2 regions of the Bradyrhizobium sp. ORS 285 genome follow, and region 2 is predicted to be linked to the other one. Evidence: predicted binding sites of a transcription regulator. Region 2 holds the regulator's gene; the other holds the start of a gene.
The links. The regulator HrcA, encoded in region 2, represses chaperone genes, less so after heat shock. The targets are predictions, from matches to a motif close to GTTAGCACTCNCNNNNNGNGAGTGCTAAC.
Positions count from the first base shown of each region.

Region 1: the regulator HrcA is predicted to act here: its motif matches at 8,517-8,545, upstream of groES (co-chaperone GroES).

Region 1 covers NZ_LT859959.1:4,564,412-4,576,386, forward strand. Annotated here, with positions in the region: gene BRAD285_RS20660 (MucR family transcriptional regulator) at 1-412, opposite strand, end outside; gene BRAD285_RS20665 (hypothetical protein) at 618-1,547, opposite strand; gene BRAD285_RS20670 (glycosyltransferase family 39 protein) at 1,988-3,640, shown strand; gene BRAD285_RS20675 (class II aldolase/adducin family protein) at 3,747-4,526, shown strand; gene BRAD285_RS20680 (hypothetical protein) at 4,622-5,161, opposite strand; gene BRAD285_RS20685 (Hsp20 family protein) at 5,244-5,693, opposite strand; gene BRAD285_RS20690 (hypothetical protein) at 5,931-6,161, opposite strand; gene groL (chaperonin GroEL) at 6,425-8,044, opposite strand; gene groES (co-chaperone GroES) at 8,087-8,401, opposite strand; gene BRAD285_RS20705 (trypsin-like peptidase domain-containing protein) at 8,624-9,721, shown strand; gene BRAD285_RS20710 (GGDEF domain-containing protein) at 9,862-11,079, shown strand; gene BRAD285_RS20715 (M20/M25/M40 family metallo-hydrolase) at 11,170-11,975, opposite strand, start outside.
Region 2 covers NZ_LT859959.1:7,452,209-7,464,183, forward strand. Annotated here, with positions in the region: gene dnaK (molecular chaperone DnaK) at 1-472, opposite strand, end outside; partial or broken gene BRAD285_RS33530 (hypothetical protein) at 983-1,917, shown strand; gene BRAD285_RS33535 (hypothetical protein) at 1,948-3,474, opposite strand; gene BRAD285_RS33540 (class I SAM-dependent methyltransferase) at 3,881-4,576, opposite strand; gene BRAD285_RS33545 (glycosyltransferase family 2 protein) at 4,853-5,899, shown strand; gene BRAD285_RS33550 (bifunctional 2-polyprenyl-6-hydroxyphenol methylase/3-demethylubiquinol 3-O-methyltransferase UbiG) at 5,896-6,495, shown strand; gene BRAD285_RS33555 (hypothetical protein) at 6,496-8,013, opposite strand; gene grpE (nucleotide exchange factor GrpE) at 8,171-8,791, opposite strand; gene hrcA (heat-inducible transcriptional repressor HrcA) at 8,914-10,002, opposite strand; gene rph (ribonuclease PH) at 10,165-10,878, shown strand; gene BRAD285_RS33575 (non-canonical purine NTP pyrophosphatase) at 10,944-11,516, shown strand; gene hemW (radical SAM family heme chaperone HemW) at 11,503-11,975, shown strand, end outside.

The sequences.
Region 1 (11,975 bases), 2.9 Mb from region 2:
TCTCGCGCTCGGGACGCTGCTGACCCAGGCCCATCTTCTTCGCGAGCTGCGAACGTGTCACCGCGTAGTTCGGTGCCACCATGGGGTAGTCGGGCGGCAGGTTCCATTTGTCCCGATATTGCTCCGGCGTCATGTTGTACTGCGTGCGCAGGTGCCGGCGCAGCGACTTGAAGCGCTTGCCGTCCTCGAGACAGACCAGATAGTCCGGGTGAATCGACTTCTTCACCGGCACCGCGGGCCGCGCCGGCTCAGGCGCCGGCTCGCTGCGTCCGGCCGCCACGCGGGTCAGCGCCGCATGCACCTGGCTGATCAGCGAGGGGATCTCGGCCGCCGGCGTCGGATTGTTGCTGAGATAGGCCGACACGATGTCGGCCGTCAGATCGATAAAGCTCTTACCGGCCCCTTCGGTCATCGACCTTCTACCCCCCGCCGCTGTCGCGCACTGACTTTCACTCGCAAGTATCACCCATGCGAGTGCCCCGCGTCGTCTGTCAATTCTCCAAGCAATATGGGCGAATGACTGGCAAAATGACAATAAGGTGAGGACTTCTTCTTGAGAAGTCTGTCCTCGCCTCAGTACTGTGTCCGATATGCCAGTCTAAGCACCCTGACGTGCCTCAGGCGCGCCCTTCCAGATGGGTGCGCAGCTCGTCGATCGAGGCGAATCGCATCATGCCCTCGGGCATCTGTGCTTCGATCGAGCCGTCGGAATAGAGCGAGTACGCCATTCCGTCGACCACGCCCGACTTGATGATGCTCGCGGCCGGGGCCTCCGTTTCCTGCGGCTCAGGCACCGGTGCAGGCTCGGGCTCCACGAAGGCCGGCGCAGCGCGCGTCAGACGGCGGGGGAATGGCGGCCGCAGGGATTCTGAGGCGCGCGTCCGCTCGGGCCGCGACCAGTTGTCGTCAAGAGCTGGAGGCGAAGGCTCCGGCGCGGGCTCATCGATGGGCGTCGCCGGCGGCTCGCTGAGCGGCGGCGAACTGAAATCCGTCGGCATCGGCTCTGCGGGGCGCTTGTCCGCACGCTCCCGCTCGCGTCGCGAGCTCGAGGCGAACAGCAGGTTGCGCCTGGGCCGCTCGGCGGGCTGCGCCGGCGGCTCGTCCGCCTCCTCCTCCACACTCGCCGCGCGCAGGGTCGCTGACAGGGACGACGACATCGGAGGCGGCGGCCTCGGGGCAGACGACAATGGCCCCGAAAGGTCAGGCATCCTTGGCCTCGGCCGCGGCGAACCGCCCTCGCGCCACATATCCTCGGACGGCGGCACTGGCGGCGTGTCGAGCTCAGGCTTGGTCATCGCGCCCGGGAGCTGCAGGGGCCGGACCTCGGTCTCGGAGGGATTGCGCGTCCGCAGCCGATGAGAAATCACCTTCAGCTCGCTCAGGACCGCCGAGAGGCCGAACAGGATGAGCCCGCTGCAGACGCCGAGGGTGCCCGACAGGATCAGCGTGTTGCCGAGACTGAACTCCTTGACCGGAATTCCCCAGGCGATCGCTCCAAGCCCAGCCAGCACGGCCAGGGCCCCAGCGGCCAACAAAGCATTCATCATTCGAACCTATCCCCTAATGCGTCGGTTCCGGACGGCGTCCCGACCGATATCACACTAGCTAGCAGCGGTTGCCCCGCGTCCCCGGCTCGTTCTAGTCGAAATCCGCGACAATTTGCAGCAGAACTTCGGCTGGACCGTCGTCTCACCCCGATCGAGGGGCATCGCGCGCCACGATAGCGCCACATTCCGCCCCGCCCAACCCACGGAACCCGCTCAGGTTCCTCCGGGTTTGTCCCGAGGCCGGTGGTTCAGGACGCGTTCATGTCGCTGTGCCAATATGGCGCCAAGCAGCCGAAATTCGGGCTCCTGCTGCACTGCGATGGAAGCGTGACGTTCATATTTCCAACACCTCGGAAACCGGGACGCGCTATACGCAGGCGGGGAACACAGCCTGAAGCGCGGAAGCGGGGTCGTTAGGGGACGCCGGGTCACACTCAGCCATGACATCGATAACCACTTCGGTCCTCGAGACGCCGACGCGGCGGACCCTCGAGCGGACTTGTGACGATCTTGCCATGTTCGCGCTCGCCGCCGTCGCGGTGGTGGCCGGACTGACATTCCGCGATTATGGCCTCGGCTGGGATGACTACACCCACGCCGAATACGCCGATCTGTTGCTGCGCATGTATGGTTCCGGTTTCAGGGACCAGGCGGCACTGTCGTTCGCCAATCTCTATATGTACGGCGGCGGGTTCGACATGGTTGCAGCCCTGCTGCACAAGATCTTGCCGCTGGAGCTGTTCGAGACGCGCCGGTTGGTCGGCGCGATCGTCGGGCTGATCGGTCTCGGTGTGACCTGGCGCTTGGCGCGCCGGATCGGCGGCGCCGTGGCGGGTCTTGCCGCCCTGCTGCTGCTGGCTCTGTGCCCGATCTTCTACGGCCACATGTTCATGAACCCGAAGGACGCGCCCTTCGCGGTTGCCATGGTCGTGCTGCTGATGGGACTCGTGCGCTTGGCCGACGAGTACCCCTACCCCTCGCCGCGCACCATCCTGGTCCTTGGCCTGGGTGCCGGCTTCTCGATCGGCTCGCGCATCCTCGGCGGCATGGCGGTGGTCTACGCCATGGTCGGCTTCATGCCGTTGTTCATCGAGGAGTACCGCACGCAAGGCGCCCGCGAGGCGGTTCGTCGCTTCGCCAGCGTGCTCTACATGCTGATCCCCGGCCTGATCCTCGGCTACCTGATCATGGGCCTGATCTGGCCGTGGTCGATCATCGAGCCGGCCAATCCGTTCCGGGCGCTGACCTATTTCTCCCACTTCTTCGAGAAGCCGTGGAAGGAGATGTTCGACGGCGCGCTGGTCTCGGTGCCGGACATGCCGTGGTCCTATCTGCCGACGCTGTTCGCCCTGCAGCTACCGGAACTGATGATCGCGCTGTTCGTGGCCGGCGTGGTGGCCACGCTGATGTCGCTGTCGCGGCCGGACATGCCGGCGCGGCAGAAGAGCATCCTGTTGATGCTGACCCTGGCAGCGACGCTGCCGATCCTGATCGCAATCGTCAAACGCCCTGCCCTCTACAACGGCATCCGCCACTTCGTGTTCGTGATCCCGCCGATGGCGCTGCTCGGCGGCGTCGCCTTCGCGTGGCTGTTGTCCTGGCTCAACAATGACGAGCGCCGCAGCTGGCAGCCAGTGGCGATCGCCGCCTTCTGCTTCGGCCTGCTGCTGCCGCTCGCCGAGATGATCCGGCTGCATCCCTATCAATACACCCACTTCAACTACATCGCCGGCACGGTGCGCGAAGCCGACACCCGCTTCATGCTCGACTATTGGGGCTTGGCGCTGAAGCAGGCCTCGGACGGGCTCAAGGAACAGCTCGACGAGCGCCAGGAGGTGCCGCCGATCGGGCACAAATGGAAGGTCGCCGTCTGCGGTCCGCAACGCCCTGCCCAGGTCGCGCTCGGCCCGGACTTCACCATCGGCTGGGACAGCCATGCGGCGGACTTCGCGATGACGCTCGGCGAGTTCTACTGCAAGGGACTGACCGCCCCCGTGATGGTCGAGATCAAGCGCGACGACGTCGTGTTCGCCCGGGTCTACGACATCCGCGGCCGCAGCATCTCCAGCCTGCTCTCGATCCCGGCGCCGTGAGGCGCCAGCTCAGCCAAACGACATGACTGCCCTCCCGGCTCCGCGCCTTGCCGAGCCGGGAGAGGCCGCTTAGGCTCCGATCAACCCTGAGAGATCGGAGAATGCCATGTCGCCAGCCGAAGCGCGTCTGAAGGAAGTGCCGTCGAACATGACGGAGGCGGAGTGGTCGCAGCGGGTCAACCTCGCCGCCGCCTACCGCCTGGTCGCGATGTTCGGCTGGGACGACCTGGTCGACACCCACATCTCGGCCCGCGTGCCCGGCCCCGAGCATCACTTCCTGATCAACCCCTACGGCCTGCTGTTCGAAGAGATCACCGCCTCCAGCCTGATCAAGGTCGACCTCTACGGCAACCAGCTCTCCGAGAGCGAGTACAGCATCAACCCCGCCGGCTTCACCATCCATTCGGCGATCCACGAGGTGCGCGAGGACGCCGGCTGCGTCATCCATCTGCACACGCTGGACGGCGTCGCGGTGTCGAGCTGCGCCGACGGCCTGCTGCCCGCGAACCAGATCGCGCAATACGTCACCCACGACCTCGCTTATCACGACTACGAAGGCGTCGCGCTGGACCATGACGAGCGGCCGCGGCTGCAGCGCGACCTCGGCACCAAGCACCACATGCTGCTGCGCAATCACGGCACGCTGACCGTCGGCCGCTCGGTCGCCTCGGCGTTCGAGCGCATGTATCACCTCGAGCGCGCCTGCTCGATCCAGGTCCGCACCCGCACGCTGGGTCCGTTGGCCTATCCGGTCCGCGACGAGGTCATCGACAAGAACGCGAAGCTGTTCGACAACGAGGAGCGCGTGGAGCTCCGTTCCAATCAGCTGGTCTGGCCGCCGCTGCTGCGCCGGCTCGATCGGGTCAATCCGGGCTACCGGAATTGATCGTCGCGTGCTGATCGGCTATAATGAGCCATCACCCTCTACGCTATTTGGAATGAAACGCCGCCCAATTCCGGGCGGCGTTTTCTATGGGTCCGTCAGCAGCACACCGACCGAGCAGAGCCCCGTCGTTCCGGCAGGCTGTGCAGTTGCTGCAGCTCCTCGGCCAGCCGGCGCTCGACGAACCGCCGCTCATGCTCGGCGAGCCGGGTCGCCAGCAGCTTGCGATAGCGCCGCACATTCGCTTCGCGGGAGAACCGCAGCCGGGCGGCGGGGCGCATCCGGCCTGCAATCCCGGGCGCGTTATCGGCCGCAGCGCCATCGGCCTCGACATCGACCCGCGGAACGATGCGCATCGCGGCACCGCCGCGCGGGCGCGGCGGCTGATCCTCGCGATCGAGCTGGCGCAGCGCGCCGAGAATGTCCGACAGACGGAGCGGCCTGGCAAGGCCCGGGATCTTGCGCAGGCCGGGCTGCGACTCCACGGCGTACATGTCCGACGCCCAGGATGACAGGATCAGCCGCTTCTCGGCGCGCGACAATTTCGCGTCGTTCAACAGATCCGTCGGGGACGCGTAATGCGAGACCGGATGGAAACCGGTACCGCCCGCGGTGATCGAAACACGGTGCTCGCTCATGGCGTGTCTCCTTCACTCCTTTCCACAAGACACAGATAGTGCATCGACGCGGGCGATGCGCCCGCGTCGCGGGCCACAAAAGTCAGGCCGCCCTCGGCTGCGCGATCTGCTCGACGGGCGCCGTGCCGATGGCGATCCGCCGCGGCTTCATCGCCTCGGGGATCTCGCGCACCAGCTCGATCCGCAGCAGGCCGTTGTCGAACGAGGCGTTCGTCACCTGCACATAGTCGGCAAGATTGAACTGCCGCTTGAAGGGCCGCGACGAAATGCCCTGATACAGGTACTCGCGGGTTTCCTTGTCCGCCTTGCGGCCCTCCACCGTCAGCACATTGTGCTCGGCGGTGATGGTGAGCTCATCCGGCGCGAAGCCGGCCAGGGCCAGGGAGATCTGATAGCGGTCGTCGCCGATCCGCTCGATGTTGCAGGGGGGATAGTTGTCCTCGACGGCGCGCTGGGTCTCGTCGAGCAGGCTGAACAGCCGGTCGAAGCCGATGGTCGAACGCCACAGCGGGCTGAAATCATACGTCCTCATAGCCAAGTCCTCCTAGGAGCAAGATGGATACGAAGGAGCGCCGAGCCGATGCAGGACTACTTCTGAGAACCAGACAAGCGGTCGAACCAGACAAGCGGTCAGCGCCCAGATCATCGCCGGGCCCCGAGGGCACCCGGCGCCGCCGAAGCGGCGACAAACGACTTAGAAAAACGTCGGCCTGTTTCAAGAGCCTTCCGTCGATTTTTTTTGCCACGAGCCGGACGGTATCTCCAGGCGTCACGCTGCCACAGCCGACAGCCGCTGCAGCCGCATGGTTGCCTCGCGCAACACGCTGACCAGCCGCTCGCGCTCGCGCGGATCGATGTCGCCACGCGACAGCACCGCCTGGCAATGCGCGACGACGCGCTGCTCGCTTTCGATCAGAAACCGCGTCAGCCGCCTGGGATCAGCGACCGCCATGACGGCGGTCGGATTTGGTGGCGGATGATTGTACTGCCAGGCAGGCATAATCGCCCCCGCGAACGCGCTTTGCGCTGCACTGAGACGGGCGGCGCGACAGCGCCCCAACCGCACCTCCCGTCGACCGTCGGTCCGTCAGTCGACCGGTCGCGCTCTGGCGATTGTGGCCGGCTCTGGACGAATTGCGGTCGTAGCTCCGACTAATAGCCGCGTGTTGTGGCCGATCCACGGCCAGCGACGGCAGCAACTAACTTTCTTTTGAAGAGCCGTGACGGACGGCGCGTCCGGCAGTCCGTCACGGCTGAGAGCGATCAGTAGTCCATCGCCGGTGCGGCGGCGGCTTCCGCCTTCTTCGGCTTGTCGGCCACCAGCGCCTCGGTGGTGATCAAGAGCGAGGCGACCGAGGCTGCATCCTGCAGCGCGGTGCGCACCACCTTGGCCGGGTCGATCACGCCGGCCTGCACCAGGTCCTGGTACTCGCCGGTCGCGGCATTGAAGCCCCAGCTGTAGGTGTCCTTCTCCAGCAGCTTGCCGACCACCAGCGAGCCGTCGTCGCCGGCGTTCTGCACGATCTGCCGCACCGGCACCTGGATGGCGCGGCGGATGATGTCGACGCCGGCCTTCTGGTCGGGGTTCGCGGTCTTGATGCCGTCGAGCACCTTGGTGGCGCGCAGCAGCGCCACGCCGCCGCCAGGCAGGATGCCCTCCTCCACCGCCGCGCGTGTGGCGTGCAGCGCATCGTCGACGCGGTCCTTGCGCTCCTTGACCTCGACCTCGGTGGCGCCGCCGACGCGGATCACCGCGACGCCGCCCGCGAGCTTGGCCAGCCGCTCCTGCAGCTTCTCGCGGTCATAGTCGGAGGTGGTCTCCTCGATCTGCAGCTTGATCTGCTGCGCGCGGGCCTCGATGTCCTTCTTGGCGCCGGCGCCGTCGACGATGGTGGTGTTCTCCTTGTCGATCACGACCTTCTTGGCGCGGCCGAGCATCGACAAGGTCACGTTCTCCAGCTTGATGCCGAGATCCTCTGAGATCGTGGTGCCGCCGGTCAGGATCGCGATGTCCTCGAGCATGGCCTTGCGGCGATCGCCGAAGCCCGGCGCCTTGACGGCCGCAATCTTCAAGCCACCGCGCAGCTTGTTGACGACGAGCGTCGCCAGCGCCTCGCCCTCGACATCCTCGGCGACGATCAGCAACGGCTTGCCGGACTGCACTACGGCTTCCAGCAGCGGCAGCATGGTCTGCAGGCCGGACAGCTTCTTCTCGTGGATCAGGATGTAGGGATCCTCGAGTTCGACCCGCATCTTCTCGGAGTTGGTGACGAAATACGGCGAGACATAGCCGCGGTCGAACTGCATGCCCTCGACCACCTCCAGCTCGGTGTCGAGGCTCTTGGCCTCCTCCACCGTGATCACGCCCTCATTGCCGACCTTCTGCATGGCCTCGGCGAGGAAGCGGCCGATCTCGCTGTCGCCATTGGCCGAGATGGTGCCGACCTGGGCGATCTCGTCATTGCTGGTGATCTTCTTGGCGTGCGACTTCAAGTCCTTGACGATAGCGTCGACGGCGAGATCGATGCCGCGCTTGAGGTCCATCGGGTTCATGCCGGCGGCAACGGACTTCGCGCCTTCCTTCACGATGGCCTGGGCGAGGACGGTGGCGGTGGTGGTGCCGTCGCCGGCGAGATCGGCGGTCTTCGAGGCCACTTCGCGCACCATCTGCGCGCCCATGTTCTCGAACTTGTCCTCCAGCTCGATCTCCTTGGCGACCGTCACACCGTCCTTGGTGATGCGCGGCGCGCCGAACGATTTCTCGATCACAACGTTGCGGCCCTTGGGACCGAGCGTGACCTTGACGGCATTGGCGAGGATGTCGACGCCGCGCAGCATGCGGTCGCGCGCGTCGGTGGAAAACTTCACGTCCTTGGCAGCCATGTTCGTCGTCTCCTTTCTCGTATGACTGTCAGTTCCGAGGAATCACGCGGCCTTCTTGGCCGCGGCGGGCTTGTCGACAATGCCGAGCAGGTCGCTCTCCTTCATGATCAGGAGATCCTTGCCGTCGATCTTCACCTCGGTGCCCGACCACTTGCCGAACAGCACGCGGTCGCCCGCCTTGACGTCGAGCGGCACCAGTTGCCCCTGCTCATTCCGCGCCCCAGGCCCCGCGGCGACGATCTCGCCCTCCTGCGGCTTCTCCTTGGCGGTGTCGGGAATGATGATGCCGCCCTTGGTCTTCTCCTCGGCATCGATACGGCGCACGAGCACGCGGTCGTGCAATGGACGGAAATGCATGCACATCCTCCTTCACAAGATCAGCGATGTCATAGGCCTCGGGTCCCATGAGGCCCCCGGGCGAGCAACGACCTAGGAAAGCCGAACTTTTCGTTCAAGAGGGTCACGAAAAATTTTTGGCACTCGGTGGGAACGATTGCCAGGACGGCCCTTGACCGCGGCAGCCGTCCTGACCAGTTCTACGGGCGCCAAAATCCGCCCCCGTCCGTCGAGGAAAAAACGATGCAGATTCTGCGTTGTCTCCGGCCTTTGGTTCTGATGCCGGCGATCCTGCTCTCTCTCCTGGCTGCGCCTGCCCTCGCCCAGATCCCTGACCTCAAGCTCGGCCGCGTGCCGACGCTGGCGCCGCTGGTGAAGGAGGTCACGCCGGCCGTGGTCAACATCTCGGTCGAAGGCAAGGTCCGGCAGGACAACCCGCTCTATCAGGACCCACTGTTCCGCGACTTCTTCGATGTGCCGAAGCAGGTCGAGAAGCAGATCAGCGCCACCGGCTCCGGCGTGATCGTCGATGCTGCCAGGGGCTACGTGATGACGGCCAATCACGTCGTCGAGCATGTCACCACCGCCCAAATCCGCACCAAGGACGGCCGCAAATTCTCCGCCCGTCTGGTCGGACGCGATCCCGCCACCGACATCGCACTGCTCCAAATCAAGGACCCGACCGAGCTGAAAGCGATCGCAATGGGCGACAGCGATGCGCTGGAGGTCGGCGACTTCGTGATCGCGGTCGGCAATCCATTCGGCCTCGGCCAGACCGTCACCTCCGGCCTCGTCAGCGCGCTCGGCCGCACCGGTCTCGGCAAGCAGGGCTATGAGGATTTCATCCAGACCGATGCTGCGATCAATCCCGGCAATTCCGGCGGCGCTCTGATCAACCTGCGCGGCGAGTTGGTCGGCATCAACACCGCGATCATCTCGCCCGGAGGCGGCAATGTCGGCATCGGCTTCGCCGTGCCGATCAACATGGCGCGGCGGGTGATGGAGCAGCTGGTCGCCAACGGCCGCGTCGATCGCGGACGCATCGGTGTCACCCTGCTCGATCTGGATTCGGCGGCGGACGGCCGCGTCGTCGGCGCGCGGGTCGCCGACGTGAGCGTGGGCTCGCCCGCGGAACGGGCAGGCCTGCGCAAGGGCGACATCATCGTGAAGGCCAACGACATGCCCGTGCGCAGCGCGACGCAGGTGCGCAATCTCATCGGCCTGACGCCGGTCGGACAGCGCGTCCGCCTGGTGTTCGAGCGCGACCGCGCGCTCGGCAATGCGACGGTCGAGGTCGCTCCGATCGCGGAGGAGCGGGCGCGCATGCGCACGTCGGGTTGAGGATGGCTCGGCCCTCAGCCTGTACGACATCAATTCGAGTCAAATTTTACCGTCCATCAAGCATGCAGTCAGACGAGGATACCTCCCTAAAGGCCTGTTAAGTGCCGTGCCGCCTATTGCAACCCCGCGGAGGTATTGAAATGCGGGGTGATGGTCTGGCTTTCAGTTTGCCACGCTGGCGCGTGACGCGCTGGCTGGCAGACCCAGGATATCCGGTGTCACCGGACATCCGTCTGGCGTTGGCCGGCGAGCTCTATGGCTGCTGGTCAGTGTTCGCCGGGGGCGCCATCAACACCGTCGCCGTCGCGGCAGCGCTGGCGCTGCGCACACCCACCGCCCTCTTCGTCAGCTGGTTCGTGATGGAGGTAGTGATCTGCCTGTCGCGGCTGATCGTGATGATCATCTCCTACCGCCGCGCCCGCGCGCAGCTATCGACGCCGACCGACATCCACATCCTCCTGGCGGTGGCCTGGAGCGCGAGCGTCGGCTTCGGCGTCGGCATCAGCCTGGCCTCCGGCGACTGGATCGCGGCGTCACTCACCTGCATCTCCTCGGCGGCCATGGTCGGCGGCATCTGCTTCCGGAATTTCAGCGCACCGCGCCTGGTCGGCACCATGATCCTGTGCAGCATCGGCCCGGTCATCCCCGGCGTTGCCATCTCGCACGAGCCGCTGTTGTTTGTGATGTATCTGCAGATGCCGGTGTACTTCCTCGCCATGACAGGCGCGGCGTTCCGCCTGAACAAGATGCTTGTGGCGGTCATGCAGGCCAAGAGCGAGAGCGACGAGCAGGCGCGGCGAGATCCGCTCACAGGCTTGTCCAATCGCGCCGGCCTGATCGACGCTTTGCAAAGCCGTCTGTGCAGCAAGGTTCCCGGGCAGCAGAACTTCGCCGTGCTCTATCTCGATCTCGACGGCTTCAAGCCGGTCAATGACACCTTCGGCCATGCCACCGGCGATGAACTCCTGAAGATCGTCGGCCGCACGCTGCGCGAGATCGTGGCGCCGGCCGACGTCATCGCCCGGATCGGCGGCGACGAATTCGTCGTCCTCGCCACGGAGCCCGATATCGACCACGCGCTGGCGCTCGGCGAACGCCTCATCGAGGTCATGACAGCCCCCATCGCGCTGCCCGGCGGCGCGCGCGTCAACATCGGCATGAGCATCGGCATCGCGGCTGCGCCCGATCACGGCAGCGATCCGGAATCCCTGCTGTTCGCAGCGGATGCAGCGCTCTACGAAGCGAAATCGAGCGGCAAATCATGCTGGCGACTGGCCTCCACTGAGGCCAATCTCGCAGCACTGCGCAAGATCGCCAGCGGCGATCTCGTCGCGACGGGGGTCGCCAGCGCGGCGTGAGTTGCCTGCCCGAAGTCGTGATCTCTCCACACCGTCGTTCCGCGCTCGTGCATTCCGCGCGCCTCGGAATGACGGAGAGAGTAGTGTCTGCTACCGCGGCATCTCCGCGAGCGCCGCGAGGATGCGGGCCCAGGAACGGATGCCCTTGTGGTAGCTCTTGAGGTCGTACTTCTCGTTCGGCGAATGGATGTTGTCGTCGTCGAGGCCGAAGCCGACCAGGAGCGAGTCCAGGCCGAGCGTCTTCTTGAAATCGGTGACGATCGGGATCGAGGCGCCCGAGCCCATCAGGATGGTTTCCTTGCCCCACTCCTCGGTCAGCGCCTGCTTGGCGGCCGCGAGCGGCTTCATGGTCCAGTCGAGCGCAATCGCGGCACCGGCCGAATGGTCACCGAATTCCACCGAGCAGTCGGCGGGGATGCGCGCCGACACGTAGTCGCGGAATGCCTTGCGAATCCTGAGCGGATCCTGGCCCTCGACCAGACGGAACGAGACCTTCGCATGGGCGAGCGACGGGATCACCGTCTTGGAGCCTTCGCCGATATAGCCGCCCCAGATGCCGTTGATGTCGCAGGTCGGCCGCGACGAGATCTGCTCGATCAGCAGACGGTCCTTTTCGCCGGCCGGGATCGACAGTCCGATCGGCTTCAGAAAACTCTCCGGCGTCAGGTTCAGCTTCTTCCACTGCTCCAGGACCTCCGGCGGAACGTCCTTTACGCCATCGTAGAAGCCGGGAATGGTGATGCGGCCGTCCGCATCGAACAGCCCGCCGAGCACCTCGGTCAGCACGCGGATCGGATTGCGCGCACCGCCGCCGAACACGCCCGAATGCAGGTCGCGATTGGCGGCCTTGATCTTGATCTCTTCATACAGCAGGCCGCGCAACGAGGTGGTGATCG
Region 2 (11,975 bases):
CGGCGTCCTTGGTGGCCTGACGCTGGGCGTCGTTGAAATAGGCAGGGACGGTGATGACGGCCTGGTCGACCTTCTGGCCGAGATGGGCCTCAGCGGTCTCCTTCATCTTCTGCAGGATGAAGGCGGAGACCTGCGAGGGCGAATAGGTCTTGCCGTCGGCCTCGACCCAGGCGTCGCCGTTGCCGGCCTTGACGATCTTGTAGGGGACGAGCTTCTTGTCCTTCTCGACCATCGGGTCGTCGTAGCGGCGGCCGATCAGGCGCTTCACTGCGAAGAAGGTGCGCTCGGGGTTGGTCACCGCCTGGCGCTTGGCCGGCTGGCCGACCAGCCGCTCGCCATCGTCACTGAAGGCGACGATCGACGGCGTGGTGCGCATGCCCTCGGCGTTCTCGATGACTTTCGACGATTTGCCGTCCATGACGGCCACGCACGAATTCGTGGTGCCGAGATCGATCCCGATGACCTTTCCCATGGTCTCATATCCTTCTTTTTGCGGCAGGTTGGGTGGGGCCCTGACGGCGCGCCCATCCAAAACCCCCTCAGATCAAATGCTCGCGATATTGCGACGATGAGCGTCATATAGGAGGGGGGGAGGCACCCGCAAGGACCGGAGGAGGCTTGGGCGCGCGGAAAAAACCGCTGTTTTCTCGGCACTCCATGAAGACCCGCAAAGCAGGTGGGCATCGCCGCCGGTGATGCGGGCGGAGATAGGCTCAGAACCCGGGCGGGCCCAGCAGCGGCCGCCGATCGAGCCGCAAAGTCGCCCTCATTCGGACGCCGCGGGGACCGCGGATCATGCTTAGCGAAACCATAATGGTGACGGAGTCGGCCCCGGCAGGCGGAACCTCTGGTCGCACCCATCGACCTGTTGCCGGCGCGGCAAACCCGGTAAAAGGCGTCTCGTCCGTGGACGGCCACCGCGGGGACGATCACGGCCGTCGAACCGGGTTATCGAACTGGTCAGTGAACGAGGCTGTTCTTCATGATGTTCTCCCGACTTCTCGCCGCTGCGCTCGTGTCGATCTCCCTGCTGCGACCGGCGCTGGCCGCGGATGCCGTCTTTCCCCCGGGCGTCCGTATCGGGCTCGCGCCGCTGGTGGGGCTCTCCAAGGCCAAGACCTTCACCGGGTTTGAAACCGAGGACCAGAGCGTCAAGGTGCTGTTGACCGAACTGCCGGCGGGTGCCTATGGCGAGGTGAAGAATGCGTTTACCGCCAATCCCGGGGGACCGGCGCGGTCAAGCCGGAGAGCATCGAGACATCGGCCGGGACGGCCTACTACACGGTCGAGAACGGACGGGACGGCACGACGCCGGTGCGGCGCTATTCGATGATCCTGCCCGGTACGGGTTTCTCCGGCTATGTGGCCGTGCAGGTCCCGGAAGCCGCGAGCAAGATCTACACCGACGACGCCGTGCGGCAGATGTTCGCCTCCGCCGTGGTCCGCAAGGACGTGCCGGTCGACGAGCAGCTGTCGTTGATGCCGTTCAAGGTCACCGATTTCTCCGGGTTCAAGACCACCCGCATGCTGGGGCCGGGCGCGCTGATACTCGCCGATGGCGACGAGGAAAAAGGCTTCGAGGCGGCGCCGTTCGTGGTGATCGGGCTGATCGCCGGGGTCGCTCCGGAAGCGGGCGATCGGGGGCGCGTAGCCCAGCAGGCCGCCACCACCATCCCCGGCGTTCGCGAGGCCCGTATCACGATGTCCGAGCCGATCCGGATCGACGGGATGCCCGCCTATGAGACCCGGGTCGAGGCCACCAGCGGCAAGGACAATACGCCTGTCACGGTTGTGCAGTGGCTGCGCTTCGGCGGACCGAGCACGCTGCGCATCATCGGCAGCGCGCCGCGCGATCAGTGGTCGGCGGCCTTCCCGCGCTTCCGCGCCGTCCGCGACGGCATCCAGCCCAAGGGCTGAGAAGGGTTATGAGGCGCGGGACGCCGCCGCTCAGTCCGACCGCCGGACGTAGACGTCGACGTCCTGCACCGTCTCCGCGAGGCGATAATCCCGCAACAGGCGATCGAGCTCGGGTGCCGCGCGCAGCCATTGGCCCCAGTCGCTGGTCAGGTTGTCGACCAGCAGGATCGACGGCTTGAACCGTCCGATGTCCTCGGCCAGCCAGCGGCGCTCGCGCTGCGCATAGCCTGCGATCCGCGCCAGCACCTGCGGATCGGCGCCGAGCTCGCGGGCGAAATCCTCGTAGCTCGCCACCATCAGGCTCTGGCCACGCCAGCTCCAGACGCCGCCGACGGCGCGTGCCAGCGGGTGGACAATGCCGGCATTGCCGGTGACCGCAATGATGGTCGGATGCACGATGCCGGTCCGCGCGATCGCCGGCCGGAGAAAACGACCGTCCATCGCGCTGTTGAACCAGACGAACGTCGCCGCGAACAACGCCGTGGCCATGGCTGCAATGGCAACGCCCGTTCGCGCCGGTGCGTCGCGTCCCACGGCAGGCGAGGCCGTGACCGCCTGGAAGAAGCCGAGCCAGGCGAAGGCGAGCATCGGATAGGATTGGTAAGGAAAGCCCTTGCGCTGCAGAAGATAGACGCCGAGGAAAGCCGCCGAGGCCGAAAGCAGCACCATCGGCGTCGGTGTCGCGGCGCTGCCGCGCCTGAACAGCAACGCGGCCACCAGAATGAGCACGCACAGCGCAACGCCGGGCTTCGCCACCATCAGCGACAGCGGCAGGCCGAGCGAATAGACGTCGCGGATCAGCGGCCACATGTCGGTGAAGAATTCCGGGAAGAACAGCACCGTGCAGAGACCGTAGATCGCCAGCAGAAGCGCAGCGACCAGGTTCTCCGGCGCAAGCAGCAGCCGTAGCGATTTCAGATGCGCCGCCACCACTGCGATCACGCACAGCATGGCCAGCGCAAAATGCGGCTTGAAGCAGACCGCGAGCCCAAGCCCAAGGCCCGCGACGATGGCCGCCCAGGGCTGCGGCGTCTCACCATTGGCCCGGAGTGACAGCACCGCCAGCACCGGCAGGAGCTCGATCACGGCGATATGCTCGCGCTGGCCGAAACATTGCGCGGGCAGCACCGCGAGGACGGCGACCGCCGCCAACGCCATCGGCCATCGCTGCCGCGGCGTGAGGGCCGTAGAGTGACGCAGAACCAGCATGCTCACGGCGACCGAAAGCGCGATGGCCAGAAACAGCAGCGCGTCGAGCGCGACTTCCGCGGGAAAGCCGGTGATGCTCGCGATCAGGAGCGCGGGGACATAGACCAGCACCGCCATCGGCGGATTGGTCTCGAGAATCTCGGAATAGAGCCTCTGGCCATCCAGCCAGCGCTCCGCCGCGATCAGCAGCCAGCTCACGTCGGTATTGGCGGTCACCAGATGCCGCACGAGCACGGCCGCCGCAACCAGGACGAGAAGGAGCGTCAGAACGGGCAGGCGCGATCGCCGGTCCGTGGCCTGCAGCGCAGGCAGCATTAAACCGCCATCCGCGTCGACATTCATGGTCATGGTCCCACCCCACCGTAGATTTACGGACCATACTTAGGCACCTTTAACGGATTGCTTCTTCCCTCAGCGACAATCTCTGGTTTACGGCGCTTGGGGTCAGGACCGGCAAGGACGCGCCACCGAGCTGTCCGGAGCCTTGGAGCGGCTCGGAAGCGGCAATCTCAATTGCGGGAGAATTGGTGGGCGACGCGACATCCTGCGGATGCTCGGCCGCTCGGCCCGAGTCTCGGCCGAAGCCGGGCTAAAGCATGATCCGGAAAAGTGCGCAGCGGTTTTCCGAATAGATCATGCGCAAACAACAACCTAAAGGCGATGATGATTCATCCTGATCTCATCGCGCTTTAGTCGGCCATCGCCGAGGTCGGCGACCAGGACCGAGCGCACCGCAGCGACGATCGATTTCAGCCTAGGCCTTGCGCGCCAGCGCGACGTATTGGGCGCCGAGCGGCAGCCAGCCGAGCGTGTCTTCAAGCGGCCGCAGCCAGGCGAGCGCGCGCGGGAAGAACAGGCTGTACCGAGTGCGGGGCGCGGGCCAGCCCGCGTCACGCAGCCGCCGCGCCAAGTCGCGCGCGAGGATCAGCTCGGCGTTCTCATCGAACGGGCATGTGTTCACGGCGCGCACCGTGAGCGGATTGAGCGGATTGTGTTCGAACACCGCGATGAGGCCGCCCGGGCGGGTGATCCGGTGCAGCTCGCGCAGCCAGGCGACATGCTGGTCATGCGGGATGTGGTGGAACACGCAGGCGGAGAACACCACATCAAACCGGCCCGCTTCGCAGGGAATGTGATCCTGCTCGATCAGCAGGCTCTCGCCGCTGCCGGAATGGCGCTGCCGCGCCAGTGCCAGGCTGCGCTCCGAGACGTCGGCGTTGGTCAGGGCCGCCTCTGGGAAATACCGCCGGAAGAACGGGATGGAGTTGCCGATGCCGGCGCCGAAATCGCAGATCTGCGCCACGTCGATGCCGCCGCGATCGACGATCCGCCGCAGCAGCCTGATCTTGTACTCCGCGAAATATTCCGTGCCTTCGCCGGTCACCGCGACGTTCGCACGGTGCTGATCCTCGTAGGCGTCAGCGAAACGGTCAAACTCGGCCTTGTCCATCGTCCGCGGTCCAGTTCTGACACGAGGTCGGCCATGGCAGGCCGAGGGCCTGCTATCAATCGCCACGCCCTCAATAGCCGGCAAATGCTTAACCGGAGGTCTGCGTCTGAGGCCGCGAGCGTCGCGCAGCCGCGAATCTGACCGTCTGGAAACCCGGAATTGAAGAACAATTAACTGCCCCTGGTCGACACTCACTGCCCAGCCGAACCCCCGTCGGGGTCGCACGAGGCCTTCCATTTGACCGAGCTGCAGGACGAGACGCCGCGCCCCGGCAAGATGTTCGTCTCGATCGTTGTGCCCTGCTACAACGAAGCGGACGGCTTGCGCGAGTTTCATCGCCGGACGACAGCGGCGGCGCGTGCACTGTGCGGCACAAGGTTCGAGCTGATCCTGGTCGACGACGGCTCCACTGACGGCACCTGGGGCATCATCAACCAACTGCTCGCCGAGGACCGCAACGTCGTGGCCGTCAAGCTCGCGCGCAATCACGGCCATCAGCTGGCGCTCACTGCCGGATTGTCGACCGTACGCGGCGACCTCGTGCTGGTGATCGACGCTGATCTGCAGGATCCGCCGGAGCTGCTGACGCCCATGTACGCGATGATGGCGCGCGAAGGCGCAGACGTCGTCTATGGCCAGCGCCGCAGCCGCGCCGGCGAGACCCGCTTCAAGACATGGTCGGCCGAGGCCTTCTACCGCCTGCTCGCCCGGATCACGCGCGTCCAGATCCCCGTCGACACCGGCGATTTCCGGCTGATGAGCCGCCGCATCTCGGACCAGCTCGTGCAGATGCCGGAGCATGATCGCTTTATCCGCGGCATGGTGGCCTGGCTCGGCTACAAGCAGGTGGCGTTCGAATACGACCGCGCGCCGCGCTTCGCCGGCAGCACCAAATATCCGCTGCTGAAGATGATCAGCTTCGCCGCCGACGCGCTGGTCAGCTTCTCGATGGTGCCGCTGCGGATCGCGACCTATGTCGGCGCGCTGCTGACGACCGGGCTGACCTTCGTCGGCATCGGCGCCGTAATCAGCTGGATCTTCTCGGGCACCGTGCCCGGCTGGACCAGCTTGACCCTGCTGGTCGTGATGATCTCCTCGGTGCAGCTGCTGGTGCTCGGCCTGATCGGCGAATATGTCGGGCGCATCTACATCCAGTCCAAGAACCGGCCGCTGTTCCTGATCTCGCAGATTCATCGCCGCGGCCGGGTGCCACAGCTGTCGACCGACGCTCTGGAGGAGATCGAGAGCCCGCCCCTCAACACCTTGCTCGCCCAGTCCGGACCGGAGCTGCGCCGCTCGGCCTATGAGGAGGCCTCCTCGTGAAGGAGCTCTTGAAACATCCGGCGCTGTATCAAGCCTATCAAAATGCCGGCGGCTTCTTCGGCGCGCGGATCAAGGCGATCCGCGACTATCTGACCTTGCGCCCGGGCATGCGCATCATCGATATCGGCTGCGGCCCCGGCTATATCCTGCGCCATTTGCCCGACGGCATCGACTACACCGGCTTCGACGTCGACGAGGCCTATATCGCGCATGCGCAGCGGTCGTTCGGCCATCTCGGCGCGTTCCATTGCCGGCACTTCGATGCGGACGCCGCGCGCGAGTTCGCCGGCGCCGACGTCGTGATGATGAACGGCGTGCTGCACCACATCGGCGATGACGAGCTGAAGACCACGCTCGCCAACATTCGTGACGTGCTCGCGGCCGATGGCGCGCTGTTCACGCTCGACGGCTGCTACCGCGAGGGACAGTCGCGGATTGCCAAATGGCTGCTCGACAATGATCGCGGCGATTTCGTGCGCGACCGCGCCGGCTATTACGACCTGCTGCGCAGCGCCTTCAGCCGCGTGACGCTGGAGATTCACGACGACTATTCGCGCGTGCCCTACACCTTTGCGATCGGCGTTGCGCAGAAATAGTCATTCCGTCCGTTCGAGGATGTCGACTCCCTCAACCGTTGCCACGAGCCGATAAGGCTTGAGCAGCTGCTGCAGCTCGGCGTCGGCCCGGGCCCAGTCACCCCAGCCATCGCGCAGATTGTCGACCAGCACGATGTCGGGCGTGCCAGCCTTGAAATCCTCGACCAGCCAGTTGCGCTCCTGCGCCAGATAGCCGTTCAGCTTCGCATCGGTCGCGGCATCGACCGTGGTTCGTTCGCGCGTCAGCCGGACGAATTCGCGGATCCACAGATTCTCCTGGCGCGACACCCAGGTGGCGCCGATGTCGCGCACCAGCGGATGCCCGATCGCCGCCTCGCCGCTCAGCACCAACAGCCTCGGATGCGGCTTCAGCCGGGCGATCGCCTCGGGGATCGGACCGACATCGACGCGCAGATTGAACCATTGCAGGCCGAGCGCGAAGGCGGCCGTCAGAATCAACATCGACGCTGCGCTCGCGCGGCGAACCGGACCGCGGTCATCGGCGCCGACCAGCATGGCATAGCCCATCGTCAGCATGGCCATCGCGATCATCGGATAGGAATGATACGGCCAGCCGCGCCGCTGCAGAAAGAACGAGATCGCAAATCCGATCGACGCCAGGACCAGGACGAGCAGCGCCCCTTCGAGCCGGCCGCTCCGGCGTGTCAGCGCAATCGTCGCGAGCGCGACGACGAGCAGCAGCGTGGCCACGTTGACGAAGATGGCCGACGGGGACATCGACCACGACAGATAGGTGTCACGCACCAGCGGGTACGTCACTGTGAAGTATTCGGGATAGAGCAGATAGGTCCCGACGCTCACCACCGACACGATCACGCCGGCGATGATGTTCTCCGGCGCGAACAGCTGGCGCCAGCTGCGCGCGCGCATGGCGCCCGCCAGGATGCAGAACGCGGCCGGGAATGTGAAGAACGGCTTGAACGCGAGGGTAATGCCGACGCCGATGCCGGCCACCAGCACCGCCCAGGCCGGGACCGGGTCGCGATGACTGCGCAACGCATACACGGCGAGCCCCGGCAGGAACGTCAGCGCCGCGATGTGTTCACGCTGACCGAACACGTCCGTCGGCAGGATCGTCACGACCGCCGCAGCCCAGATCGCGAACGGCCCCCAGTTCAACGCAGCCAGATTCGACGACAGCCGGATGATGCGCGACGTCGCATAGAGCGAGGCTGCCGCCAGCACCAGCAGCTGCGCGTCGATGACATGCCGCGCATCGACATGCAGCACGCGTGCGAGCGCGACGGCGGGCAAATAGGCGAACGCCGCCATCGGCGGGTTGATTTCAATGATGTCGCGATAGAGCTTCTGGCCATCCAGCATGCGCTCGCCGACGACGAGCAGCCAGCTGACATCGGTGTTCAACGGCACGAGCTGGCGCAGCAGGAGGGCGACGACGAACACGACGCCGATCAGGAGCCATGGCGCCACCGCCAGCCGCTCATGCGCGGGCGGAGCCAACGTCTGGCGCGTTGCGGCTTCGATGTGGGGGCTCATGGGGCCGTCCTCTGCGAGAGTCGGCGCACGCTAGCGGAGGTTGGTTAAGGCACGATGTGCTGTGGCTCAAACAGCATTGAGGCGCCGCATCCGAGCCGGATCGGCGCCTCTGGTCGTGAGATAAAGCTTGGACTTGCCAGCCCCGGAGCCAGCCGCCTCAAGCCGCGCTGTTCGACTGGTCGTTGCCGGCCCCGGGCGCCGTCTTGGCGCCGCCCTTGGAGACGCCGACCAGCGCCGGGCGCAGGATGCGCTCACCGATCATGAAGCCGGCCTGTACGACCTGCACCACGGTGCCCGACGGCACCGACGGATCAGGCACCTCGTACATCGCCTGCTGGAAGTTCGGGTCGAACTTTTGCCCCGTGGGATCGAACTTCTTGACGCCGTTCTTCTCCAGCGTGTTGAGCAGCGAGCGTTCGGTGAGCTCGACGCCTTCGATCAGCGACTTCAGGCCGGGATCGGCGTTGTCGCGCGTTTCCGCCGGTACCGCATCGAGCGCGCGCTGCAGATTGTCAGCGATGTCGAGCACGTCGCGGGCGAAGCCGGTGATGCCGTACATCCGCGCGTCCGCAACCTCGCGAGCGGTTCGCTTGCGCAGGTTCTCCATCTCCGCCAGCGTGCGCAGCATCTTGTCGCGCGCCTCGGCCGCTTCCTTCGCCAGGGCTTCGGCCGAGCCGGCCTCCGGGTCGTCGGGCATGATGTAGGGTTTGGAGACGACGGGTTCGCTGGCCTGCGCAGGGTTTTGCGGATCGTTCTGATGCAGGTCGGGATCGGTCATGGACAGACTTCTCGCAAGTTCGGCGGGTTCTGGGGGATGTCGGGCGGGATATCGTGCTTTGGGCGCTGAAAATCAAGCGCAGCCTGACGGTGGCGCGGGCGGCGGGTTAACCATGTCCGAGATCAGCCACCCATCAGCCGGCTAAGCAGACGGGCGGCATAATCGACCGTTGGAATGACCCGGGCGTAGTTCAGCCGTGTCGGACCGATGACGCCGAGCACGCCGACGATGCGCCCCGTCGCATCCGAATAAGGCGACACGATCGTCGACGAGCCCGACAGCGAGAACAGCTTGTTCTCCGAGCCGATGAAGATGCGCACGCCCTCGGCGCTCTCCGCCCGGCCGAGCAGATCGACCACGCCGCGCTTGGTCTCGAGATCGTCGAACAGCCGGCGGACGCGCTCGAGATCCTCGAGCGCATGCAAATCTTCGAGCAGATTGGCGTGGCCGCGCACGATCAGCTGACGATCGTCGCTGTCGCCGCCGGACCAGCTCGCGACGCCGGCCGCGATCACCTTCTGCGTCAGCTGATCGAGTTCGGCGCGATCGGCTGCGAGCGCCGTCTCGAGCTCCAGCCGCGCTTCCGCCAAAGTGCGTCCGCGAATCCGGGAATTGAGGAAATTGGAGGCCTCGGTCAGCGCCGACGGCGGCACGCCGGGCGGCAGCGCCAGCACCCGGTTCTCGACCTGTCCGTCTTCGCCGACCAGCACGACCAATGCGCGCTCGGGCTCCAGCCGCACGAACTCGATGTGCTTCAGCCTTGTGTTGGATTTGGCAGTGAGAACCACCGCGGCCGCCCGGGTCAGGCCGGACAGCCGGGTCAGCGCCTCGTCCAGCGCGGCCTCGACCGATTGCGCACGGCCGACGGCGGCGAGCTGGCTCTGGATCGACTGCCGCTCCGCTTCCGTCATGTCGCCGACCTGCATCAGCGCGTCGACGAAGAAGCGCAGGCCCGCTTCGGTCGGCAGCCGGCCGGCCGAGGTGTGCGGCGCATAGATCAGGCCGAGCTGCTCCAGGTCCGCCATCACGTTGCGCACGGAGGCCGGCGACAGGGGAACCGCGATCAGCCGCGAGATGTTGCGCGAGCCGACCGGCTCGCCGGTCGCAAGATAGCTCTCGACGATCTGGCGGAAGATCTCGCGCGAGCGCTCGTTGAGCTGCGCAAGCCCCGCCGGCGGTGTCATCAGGTTGATCGGATCGTGGTGGGCCACCAGATATCCTCCTCACCCATCTGCATATAATTTGGCCATGCGGCGGCTCGGTGGCAAGCCGGTCTTGTGGGCGTGTTCCGGCGTGATAGGCCTTGCCGCTGCGGGTCCCGGCACCTACAAGGCCGTTAAACCCCGTCTTTTGCCTTTTCCACGGAGAGAATCATGCGGCCGAGCCGCCGTGCACCGGATGAATTGCGGCCCGTGAGCCTGGAACGCGGCGTCGTCAAATACGCCGAGGGCTCCTGCCTGGTGAAGTTCGGCGACACCCATGTGCTGGTTACCGCCACCCTGGAGGACCGGCTGCCGCCCTGGCTCAAGGGCCAGGGGCGTGGCTGGGTCACCGCCGAATACGGCATGCTGCCGCGCGCCACTCTGGAGCGCACCCGCCGCGAGGCGTCCTCGGGCAAGCAGACCGGCCGCACCGTCGAGATCCAGCGCCTGATCGGCCGCTCGCTGCGCACCGCAATCGACCTGGAGGCGCTCGGCGAGCGCCAGATCACGGTCGACTGCGACGTGCTGCAGGCCGACGGCGGCACCCGCACGGCCTCGATCACCGGCGCCTGGGTGGCGCTGGCCGACTGCATCAAGTGGATGAAGGCGCGCAACATGATCAAGACCGAGGTGCTGCGCGACAATGTCGCCGCGATCTCCTGCGGCATCTACAACGGCACGCCGGTGCTGGACCTCGACTACGCCGAGGATTCCGAGGCCGAGACCGACGCCAATTTCGTCATGACCGGCGATGGCCGCATCATCGAGGTGCAGGGCACGGCGGAGAAGACGCCGTTCACCGAAGCCGAGTTCCTGGCGCTGATGGCGCTGGCGCGCAAGGGCGTCGCGCGGCTGGTCGATCTGCAGAAGATGGCGGTCGCGTGAGCTCGCATCGCAAGCTCTCCGGTCGCATCGTGATCGCGACCCACAATCCCGGCAAGCTCGCCGAGATGCGCGAGCTGCTGGCGCCCCATGGCATCGAAGCCGTCTCCGCCGGCGAGCTCGGGCTCGGCGAGCCGGAGGAGACTGGCGACACCTTTATTGCCAATGCGCGCATCAAGGCGGTGGCCGCCGCGGAAGCCGCGCAGCTGCCGGCCTTTGCCGACGATTCGGGCATCGTGGTTCACGGGCTGGATGGCGCGCCTGGGATCTACTCGGCACGCTGGGCTGGCCCGGACAAGGACTTCACCGGGGCGATGACCCGGATCGAGCGACTGCTGCAGGAGCGCGGCGCCACGACCGCCGAGAAGCGCACCGCGCATTTCGTCTCGGCGCTATGCGTGGCCTGGCCGGATGGGCACATCGAGGAGGTCGAGGCACGCGTCGACGGCACCCTGGTATGGCCGCCCCGCGGCACGGCCGGCTTCGGCTATGACCCGATGTTCCTGCCCGATGGCCACGACCGCACCTTCGGCGAGATGACCAGCATCGAGAAGCACGGCCTGCCGCCGCTCGGCCTTGGCCTGTCGCACCGGGCCCGTGCCTTCGTGAAGCTCGCGGAGATCTGTCTTGAGCAGCGCTGACAGCAAAGCGTTCGGCGTCTATGTGCACTGGCCGTTCTGCCTGTCGAAATGTCCGTATTGCGACTTCAACAGCCACGTCCGCCACGCTGCCATCGACCAGGACCGCTTTGCTCGCGCCTTCGCGCAGGAGATCGCCACCACCGCCGCGCGGACAGGGCCACGCACCGTCAGCTCGATCTTTCTTGGCGGCGGCACGCCGTCGCTGATGCAGCCGCAGACCGTCGGCGCCATTCTCGATGCGATCGGCAAGCACTGGCACGTCGCAGCTGATGTCGAGGTGTCGCTGGAAGCCAATCCGACCAGCGTCGAGGCCACCCGCTTTGCCGGCTACCGCGCGGCGGGCGTCAATCGCGTCTCGCTTGGCGTCCAGGCGATGGACGATGCGTCGCTAAAGATGCTCGGACGGCTGCACACCGCCGAAGAAGCGATGAAGGCGGTGGCGATCGCGCGCGGCGCGTT